Prochlorococcus marinus str. MIT 0917: one gene and its partners. Each later gene encodes a partner of the first gene's protein in a complex. Links are inferred from orthologs where the notes say so. Each region holds a gene or a part of one and is shown on either strand. Other genes may lie near its edges.

Region 1 (2,942 bases):
AATGCTTACATCTTCACTGGTAACTTTTTTAATGGTTTTTGATTGGGTGCAAAATCTTTGTTTGATTGAAGTTGAATTTATTGCGCTTAATGAATGAGTTGGACCAATTAGCCAATGAATCATGTCAAAAGCATGGGTACCTAACGCGCCCAATACCCCTCCACCAGAATCTTCGTCTGAATACCAATTCCATGGTCTATCTGGATTAGCTCTGCTGCTCATTAGCCAATCTAGTTTTACAAAATAAGGTTCATCTAGTTTCTTCTCGTTAATTATTCGCTTTGCTTGCATGAACAGAGGAACAGCTCGATATTCGTAATCGACAGCTATTTTTAAATTTCTTTTTAGGGCATTTCTTTGAAGCTCTTTTACCTCTTCAGAGTTTAGGCAAGTTGGCTTTTCTAGTAAAAGATGTTTTCCTTCTTTTATTGCTTCTAGTGCAAGCTCGTATCTTGGAGCTGGTGGAGTAGCTATAATTATTCCATCTATTTTGGAATCAGTGACTAAATCCTCCCAGGTCTCGTAGGCATGAAGATTGTACTTATTGCAGGCTTCTTTGAGCCTTTCTGTTCGAGGATGCCACAACCCCACAAGCTCAATATTCTTATTAGATAATGTTGCAGGGATATGAACACTTTCACCGAAACCTAGTCCTGCAATTGCTATACGTAATGGTTGAACTGTATTGATCATTCTTTTAAATAATTGATGAGTTTAATCATTTTCGCAGCTATCTGAAATCACATCATCTAATAGTTTATCCCCATTTGGGTCTTCCCATTTTGCGGTTAAATTATTTTTACCATTAACTGAAATATCTTTGAATTTATTAGTCAAACAATTGATTTTCATTATGTAAATATTCTCCTCTATTTCATTTGAAGTACTTGAGTCGATTTTTATGTATTTCGTTGTTATTTCTATTATGTTTTTTTCTTTAATATCAATACTATCTTTATTTAAATATTGAATTCCTGATGGCGTTTTACTAACTTCAATCCAATTAATATTGGCCGCATATATTATGTTTGTCCTATTAAATAAAATAATTAATATTAGGACTAAGATATTCACAAGATAATCAAGTTTATTTTTAACCTTCGATTCGTTTTATGCATTAGTTTGTAACTTTACTTCTTGTGTCTTATGTAATCGAAGTATCTTTGCCAAAGTTTCTTTAAGTTCTGTCCTAGGGACAATGGTATCTACGAAACCATGATCTTGAAGATATTCAGCTGTTTGGAAATTATCAGGAAGTTTTTCTCTAAGTGTTTGTTCAATTACTCTTCTTCCTGCAAATCCAATAAGTGCTTTGGGTTCTGCAAGTATTAAATCTCCAAGCATGGCAAAACTAGCTGTAACGCCTCCAGTGGTGGGATGTGTAAGTAAAGGCATATAAAGTAACTGAGCATCTCTATGTCGCTCAAGCGCTCCTGAAATTTTTGCCATTTGCATAAGGCTTAACATTCCTTCTTGCATTCGAGCACCACCCGATGCGCAAACAATTAGCAATGGCAATTTCTCTTTGGTTGAGTGTTCGATAAGTCTTGTGATCTTCTCTCCTACAACAGATCCCATTGAGCCACCCATGAATCTGAAATCCATCACGGCTAATGCCATAGGAATAGAATTAACTTCGCATGTCCCTGTTAAAACTCCATCTTTTAGACCAGTGCTAGCTTGGCTTTCTCTGAGCCTATCTGCGTAAGCTCGTCGATCTTTAAAACCCAGAGGGTCAACTGGAGTTAAATGATTATTGATTGATTTGAATGTATTTGGATCAGTAATTATTCTTATTCTCTCTTCGCTATCTATTCGATTGTGATGCCCACAATTACTACAAACACTGCAATTGTCTATTAAATCTTTTCTATAAACTACTTGCCCACATTCTGGACATTTTTCCCATAGTCCATCACTTTCTTCAGATTCCTGAGTGACTTTGCCAACAAACTGGCCTTTCCTTCTATCAGCAAACCAGTCGAATAATGACACAGATTTTTTGTGATTGAATTTAATTTAATACCTTGAGTCCCTTTAAAGGGATTAGAACGCTTAAATCTTATCTATAATCCAAGAACAAAATATCCCAATCGATAGGAATGGTGCAAATGGATATTGTTGTAATGGTATAAATTTTTTAGTAAGTATTCCATGCAAACTATATATGGCTGAAAGTAAAAATGAAATGCATAATGATATAAGACTCAATTCAATTCCAAGCCATATAGTACTAAACGAAGAGAGTTTTATATCACCCATTCCTAATGAATTTATTCCAAAAATCTTATAACTTATATAACTTATAGAATACATTAGTGTAAAGATAATAACCATTGAAAAGGAATTATTGATTATTAAATCTATGATATCTTTTTTCTCATTTAATAATCCTATGCATAACAAATAAAGGACACCAGAGATGGCAAATAATATTAATTTCTTTTCACTTATTATCATGGTGTGTATATCTTCTATCGAAATGGAAGATATGAAATATAAAAGTATAAAAGTAAAGCATATATTAATAGACATGATTTATTAATTTTTTCTATTAAAAATATATTTAATTGGTTTGTATCTATCTATATAGATAGATAGATTTTATTATCCTGCAGCTTTTTTCTCTTCTATCATTTTATGAATAATTGGTGTAAGAATAAGTTCCATAGCAAATCCCATTTTTCCACCATTAACAACAATACTTGTAGGACTTGACATGAATGAATCGTGTATCATTCCTAATAAGTATTGGAAGTCAATCCCCCATTTTTCTCTTGAACCTTTTCTGAAATGGATAATTACAAAACTTTCGTCGGGTGTTGGAATATTTCTGCAAATAAATGGATTTGAAGTATCAATGGTCGGAACTCTCTGGAAGTTAATATCTGTACGACTAAATTGGGGACATATGTGATTAATGTAATCAGGCATTCTTCTTA
Region 2 (3,154 bases), 1.2 Mb from region 1 along the record:
TTTTTGGGAAGAAAATCGAAAAGTTGATAACAAGTTATTATGCAAAATACTTGGTTATCCTCTAATTTATCCTAGTTTTAAATCTGGATTAAAAAATTGTTTCTCACAATTAAAAATGAATTAATATTCTTTATTTTTAATATTATCTTTATTCACTATTTTTTACAAAACTTCCTCAAATTTATTAGTTTAAACCTTACTAAAAGCTTTTCTTAAGCTAAAAAATTTCAATCAAAAAAACTTATTGCAAATGAAAGATTTTAAAAAATTAACAAAAAATAAAAACAAACTTATTATTTCATTAGGAGATCCTGCAGGAATAGGAACTGAAATAACATTAAAAGCTCTTGGATCTAAGAACTTAAATAAAAATATAGAGCCTTTACTTGTAGGTTGCAAAAATAATATTTTTAAAACTTGTTCAAAGTTAATTAAACATGGATTCAATAATATCCCTGATCCACATAAGCTTGATATTATTGATATTCCATTAACAAAGAAAGTTATTCCAGGAATAGTCGATGCATATTCTGGGTCAGCTAGCTTTCAATGGCTTTGTAATGCAACTAATATACTTTTAGAAGGGAAAGCTAATGCTCTAGTTACAGCTCCTATTTCAAAAATTGCCTGGTATAAAGCTGGTCATGACTTTGCAGGGCAAACTGAATTATTAGGTAAGTTAACTAATAAAAGAACTTCTATGCTTTTTACAGCAAGATCACCAAACAATGGGTGGAGATTTAATACTTTATTGGCTACAACACATATACCTCTTAACAAAATCAATGATAGTTTAACAAAAGAATTAATTAGATTTAAGTTAGATGCCTTATTGCATTTCTGTCTTAAGTTCAAAGAAAAACCATTAATACATATAGCGGGCTTAAATCCACATGCTGGAGAAGACGGAAAAATTGGAACCGAAGAAAAAAACTTAATTATTCCTACTATAAATGAATGGAAATTAGATAATCCAGCTATCAAAATTAGTGGGCCTATCCCTCCAGATAGCTGCTGGATTTCATCAGCAAAAGCATGGCATGACACCTCCTTTGAAAATAATGCACCTGACGGAATACTCGCTTTCTATCACGATCAAGCTCTTATACCGGTCAAGCTGATCGCCTTTGATGAGGCTGTTAACACAACGCTTGGGCTTCCTTTTGTAAGAACATCACCTGATCACGGAACTGCACTTGATATCGCAGGTAAGTTCAAGGCAAGAGAAAAAAGTATGCTTGCTGCAATAAATAACGCTTGGCTTCTTTCTCAATAAGTAAAACTTTTAGACAGGTTTTAATCTCATTAAAACTTGACCAAACTCCACTGGAGTTCCATTCTCAACAAGAATTTCAATTACTTCACCACTTACTTCTGACTCTAATTCATTCATTAATTTCATTGCCTCAAGAATACAAACTGCTTGACCCACACTGATTCTCGATCCAATATCCACGAAAGGGGGCTCTTCTGGGCCTGGTGCGCGATAGAAGGTACCAACCATAGGAGCAGTTACTTCGACCAAATCAGAGCGTGACCCTGGCACTGAAGGAGGAGGTGTGCTTGGTGCTGGAGAAGCCTCTATTTTACGTTGAGATGGTGGATCAATCTCTTCTGAAATAATCTCTTCTGAAATAATTTTCTTTTGAGAAGCAATTGAATCCGAGGAAGTCCCTAGATTACGTTTAACTTCCAAGGAAAAGTCCTCTCCCTCAAGTCGAAACTCTTGAATATCGCTCTCAGCTAAAGTTGCCAACAAGCGATGAAGCTCTTCATGATCAAGATTCATAGTCATTGTGTTTCTCGGCCTAGATAACTGTCATTTCGAGTATCTACTCGGATTTTCTCACCAATTGAAATAAATAATGGGACCATTACTTGAGCTCCTGTTTCCAAGATTGCAGGCTTTGTCCCTCCCGAAGCTGTGTCACCTTTGACGCCAGGATCAGTTTCTTTTATTTCTAAAACAACTGAGTTGGGCAATTCAACTTCAAGAGGTTTTTCATTCCAAGACAATACATTAACCTCCATACCTTCCTTTAGATATTTCCTACTTTCACCAATTTGTTTAGCTGTTAGGCGTGTTTCTTCATAAGAAGTCATATCCATAAATACAAAATCATCTCCTTCCATGTATGTATGTTGCAACTTTGATTTCTCCAAAAGAGCTTGTGGAACCATTTCCCCAGCTCTAAAAGTCTTTTCGACAACACTACCGCTCACTACCGCCTTTAATTTAGTCCTGACAAATGCAGAACCCTTGCCAGGCTTGACATGTAGAAATTCAATAACACGCCAAACTGCACCGTCTAACTCGATCGTAGTGCCAGTGCGAAAGTCGTTACTTGAAATCATTCACACAAAAGATACCAATCGATCATAAGTCTGTGCCAAAGTCATGCAAAACATAGATTCAATATGGCAAAAAAGATTTGCATTCTTGCCCTGCTAACAATCCTATTTTCGTTGAGCTCTCCATGGATTGACCCTGCTGTTGCAAGCCTTCCAAATGGTAATCGACTAAAAGATCCATATGCAATATTAAGAAATTCTTTACCGATTGAGCAAAAAGAATTACGTGAATTACAAAACAAACTTGAAGATACTAGCGACGATCTTCGAGGAAGTAGATGGTCAGCTGTTAGCAAAGCCACCTCAAGAAGTCAATTCTTAGCAAGCAATAGAAAAAATCAAATTCTTGACTCCATACCAGAGGAAAATAAAGAAAAAGCAGTTAATCTTCTTTATGATTTAAATGAAGAACTTGATGAATTAAGACAAATAGCAAACGAAAAAAATAAAGTATCATTTCTTGACATCAGACGTAAAAGTTTAAAAACAATTGATGATCTAGAGTCTCTTTTAATCACTAATGATTTTCCATATAAAATACCCAGTGAATATGACAATTTACCAAGACTTTTAGGTAGAGCAAATGTAGAAATAAAAACATCCCAAGGAAATATGAGCGCAATTATTGATGGTTATAATGCTCCTCTAACGGCTGGTGCATTTATCGATCTTTCATTAAAAGGTTTTTACGATGGTTTACCAATTAATAGAGCTGAAGAATTTTTTATTCTTCAAACTGGGGATCCTAAAGGAGAAGCAAATGGATATGTAGACACTGAGAATAATGAGTTGAGAAAAGTTC
Region 3 (3,105 bases), 1.3 Mb from region 1 along the record:
AATGGGATCTAAACGCCATCCTTGAAAAAAAAGTATTCCTCCACAGAGCAAGCCAATAGCGGCAAAGAAAACATCATAATCCCTTGCCAATGCTGGCTTAAAAGATCTAAGAAAATATAGGCCAGCTCCGCATACAGCAAGAACTATGCCAACAATGCTGGCCCAATTTAGACTGGCATTGACCAAGTTTGCCCTCTTAAATAAACATTTTCAGGTTGAAAACAACCTTATTCTTATCAGTCTATGGCATAAATAGGTGATTGCTAGGGCTATCTACTCAATGCATCTTTTTGACTAACCCATATCAAGGCAGCCGCAGCAGGTGCAACTATCAAAGCTCCAGCCGCAAGAAAACTCCCTATCATTCCAACTGCAGAACTTGTAGCAGCTTGACTAGAAGTTCCAGCACTAAGGAACAAATTTAATAAATGAAAAGCCATTTCAGCTAATTCTTATGCAAGACCGAGTAATCTTAAGCAATAAAAGATGATTTAGACCATCTATTCAATAATGCTTTGAGCTTTGTGATGCCTCTGTTAGTTAAAAGTCTTCCAACAATACATTTTTTATTGGGTTTTGTAATAGGTGCCCTAACCCTTGCGTTCCTTCTAAGAATTATTTTAACTTGGTACCCCAAAATAAATTTAAGAACTGGTTTTTGGCCAATTATTTTCTTACCAACTGAACCTGTACTCGTGACTACTCGAAAAATTGTTCCTCCAATAGGAGGTGTAGATGTTACTCCCATTATTTGGGTAGGTCTCTTAAGCCTTTTTCGAGAATTGTTTCTTGGTCAACAAGGTGTATTAACTCAAATTATATTTTAATCTTTATAGCTATTTACAGCATTTCTTGTTCAACGAACTTTGTATGAACATCTCCTTTTATAAATTCATTTCTTTTAAGTAATTTCAAATGAAAATCAATAGTGGTGGTAATTCCTGTGACTGCACATTCATTTAAAGCTCTTTCCATCCTTTTTAGTGCAGCTTCTCTATCCCTTCCCCAAACAATCAATTTTCCTATTAAAGAATCATAAAAAGGAGGAATATCGTAACCAGTGTAAACATGGCTATCAACCCTTACACCAGGTCCACCAGGAGGTAACCAACCTGTAATTTTCCCTGGGGAAGGTCGGAAGTTGTGACTTGGATCTTCTGCGTTAATTCTACATTCAATTGCATGTCCTTCAAGCTTGATTTCTGCCTGAGTAAATTTTAATTTTTCCCCTCCAGCGATACGTAATTGCTCTGAAATTAGATCCATACCAGTAACCAACTCAGTAACAGGATGTTCCACCTGTATTCGAGTATTCATTTCCATAAAATAAAAACTTCCGTGCCGATCAAGAAGGAATTCCACCGTTCCAGCCCCTTCATAGTTGATGCTTTTTGCTGCTGCAACTGCTGCTTCTCCCATTCTTATTCTTAGGTGATGATCTAAAGCTGGACTTGGTGATTCCTCTAATAATTTCTGATGCCTTCTTTGGATCGAGCAATCTCTTTCTCCGAGATGAACAACGTTCCCATATCGATCAGCAAGAATCTGAACCTCTACATGCCTTGGGCGATCAATAAATTTCTCCATATATAATCCTGGGTTACCAAATGCAGCCTCTGCTTCACCCTGCGCAGCTTTAAAAAGATTCTCCAATTCATCAGCATGACTAACTAAACGCATGCCTCTTCCACCGCCTCCTGCAGTTGCTTTAATCATTACTGGGTAGCCCATTTCAGAGGCAAGCTTGGATGCGTCTGAAACACTATCTAGTAAGCCCTCACTTCCAGGGACAGTAGGTACTCCAACCTTTTGCATAGTCGATTTAGCTGTCGACTTATCACCCATGGAACGAATTGCATGAGGAGATGGGCCGACAAAAATAAGCCCGTGGTCGCCGCAAATCTCTGCAAATCGATCATTCTCAGCTAAAAAACCATAACCAGGATGAATAGCATCTACTCCTCTTGATGTCGCTGCAGCAAGTATATTTGGAACATTTAAATAACTTTTACTGCTAGGCGACTCTCCGACGCATACAGCTTCATCAGCCAATTGAACATGTAAAGCATTTTTATCAACAGTACTGTAAACAGCGACAGTAGAAATCCCCATCTCGCGACAGCTTCGGAGAATTCTTAAAGCTATTTCGCCACGATTAGCTATCAGCAGTTTGCCTATGGGCATTCAAAATTATTAAGTCCTCATCTGGATCGTATCAGTATTTGTGCCAAAGATTGAAACCCATTAGGTAGAAGCTTAATAGGTTAAGCATTATGATCAGGGTTACTTGGTGCTTAACTGAGTTAACTTGCGGATGTGGCGGAATTGGTATACGCGCATGTCTAAGGAACATGTGGCTTTGGCCTTGCGAGTTCAAGTCTCGCCATCCGCATTCTTCAAAACTGATGCTCATCAATAAATGAGTCATAATTCTTTAGCAATTATTTTTGTCTCCAATGGACCAGGTGAACTAGCGACTTGGGTTAAGCCACTCGCTAAAGAGCTTCATAAACAGCTAGAGCTAAAACCCAGAGTAAATAATTCTTCAATATCATTAAATTTAGTACTCGTTCCATGCCCTAATGCAACTGGTCATGAAATTATTGCTGCCAAAAAATGGTTGCGATTTGAAAAAATAATAAAAGCAAAGAATTTCTGGGAGCTTCTTTTGAACCCTAAAAAATTTGGTTCATGGCCACCCAACGGGTTAGTAATTTTTTTAGGAGGAGATCAATTTTGGAGCGTTCTACTTTCAGCAAGGTTCGGGTATTTACATATGACATATGCAGAGTGGATAGCGAGGTGGCCTTTTTGGAACAATAGAATTCTTGCGATGTCCGAAAGGATTGTTGATAAATTACCAAAACGAATTCAACCTCGTTGTGCAGTCATCGGAGACCTCACAGCTGACTTAACTGAAACTGCAAAAATTGATGATCCACTCCCCTCTGGAAAGTGGGTTGCTCTGCTGCCAGGTTCAAAAAGTGCGAAACTAAAAATTGGAATACCTTTCTTTCTTGATGTGGCAGATAAAATATCAAAATCAATGCCAAATTGTAAGTTCTTAATTCCTCTTGCTCCTACCACAAATATAAATGAACTCAA

What was found.
Region 2: the proteins of accD (region 1) and accB are in contact, whole or in part, in a solved structure (PDB 8UXZ), measured with the Escherichia coli proteins. The link is inferred for Prochlorococcus marinus str. MIT 0917 from one-to-one orthologs.
Region 3: the proteins of accD (region 1) and accC are in contact, whole or in part, in a solved structure (PDB 8UXZ), measured with the Escherichia coli proteins. The link is inferred for Prochlorococcus marinus str. MIT 0917 from one-to-one orthologs.

Annotation. Positions count from the first base shown.
Region 1 is NZ_CP114784.1:196,685-199,626, forward strand. What follows is about bases 54-2,832. They hold accD (acetyl-CoA carboxylase, carboxyltransferase subunit beta), read right to left. Parts: upstream 1,996-2,832; coding sequence 1,111-1,995; downstream 54-1,110. Other genes in these bases: O5637_RS01035 (Gfo/Idh/MocA family protein), read right to left, coding at 54-693; O5637_RS01040 (hypothetical protein), read right to left, coding at 715-1,074; O5637_RS01050 (prepilin peptidase), read right to left, coding at 2,056-2,535; O5637_RS01055 (phosphoribulokinase), read right to left, coding at 2,608-2,832. In the rest of the region: more of O5637_RS01035, read right to left, coding at 1-53; more of O5637_RS01055, read right to left, coding at 2,833-2,942.
Region 2 is NZ_CP114784.1:1,348,339-1,351,492, reverse strand. The notes cover bases 41-3,031. They hold accB (acetyl-CoA carboxylase biotin carboxyl carrier protein), read right to left. Parts: upstream 1,796-3,031; coding sequence 1,286-1,795; downstream 41-1,285. Other genes in these bases: O5637_RS07605 (peptidylprolyl isomerase), read left to right, coding at 2,419-3,031; efp (elongation factor P), read right to left, coding at 1,792-2,355; pdxA (4-hydroxythreonine-4-phosphate dehydrogenase PdxA), read left to right, coding at 251-1,276; O5637_RS07625 (SDR family NAD(P)-dependent oxidoreductase), read left to right, coding at 41-124. Outside these bases: more of O5637_RS07625, read left to right, coding at 1-40; more of O5637_RS07605, read left to right, coding at 3,032-3,154. UniProt on the Escherichia coli protein: This protein is a component of the acetyl coenzyme A carboxylase complex; first, biotin carboxylase catalyzes the carboxylation of the carrier protein and then the transcarboxylase transfers the carboxyl group to form malonyl-CoA.
Region 3 is NZ_CP114784.1:1,458,675-1,461,779, reverse strand. Bases 13-2,954 are described here. They hold accC (acetyl-CoA carboxylase biotin carboxylase subunit), read right to left. Parts: upstream 2,185-2,954; coding sequence 841-2,184; downstream 13-840. Other genes in these bases: O5637_RS08140 (glycosyl transferase), read left to right, coding at 2,420-2,954; O5637_RS08155 (YggT family protein), read left to right, coding at 528-827; psbX (photosystem II reaction center protein PsbX), read right to left, coding at 270-440; O5637_RS08165 (Ycf66 family protein), read right to left, coding at 13-186. Also shown: more of O5637_RS08165, read right to left, coding at 1-12; more of O5637_RS08140, read left to right, coding at 2,955-3,105. UniProt on the Escherichia coli protein: This protein is a component of the acetyl coenzyme A carboxylase complex; first, biotin carboxylase catalyzes the carboxylation of the carrier protein and then the transcarboxylase transfers the carboxyl group to form malonyl-CoA.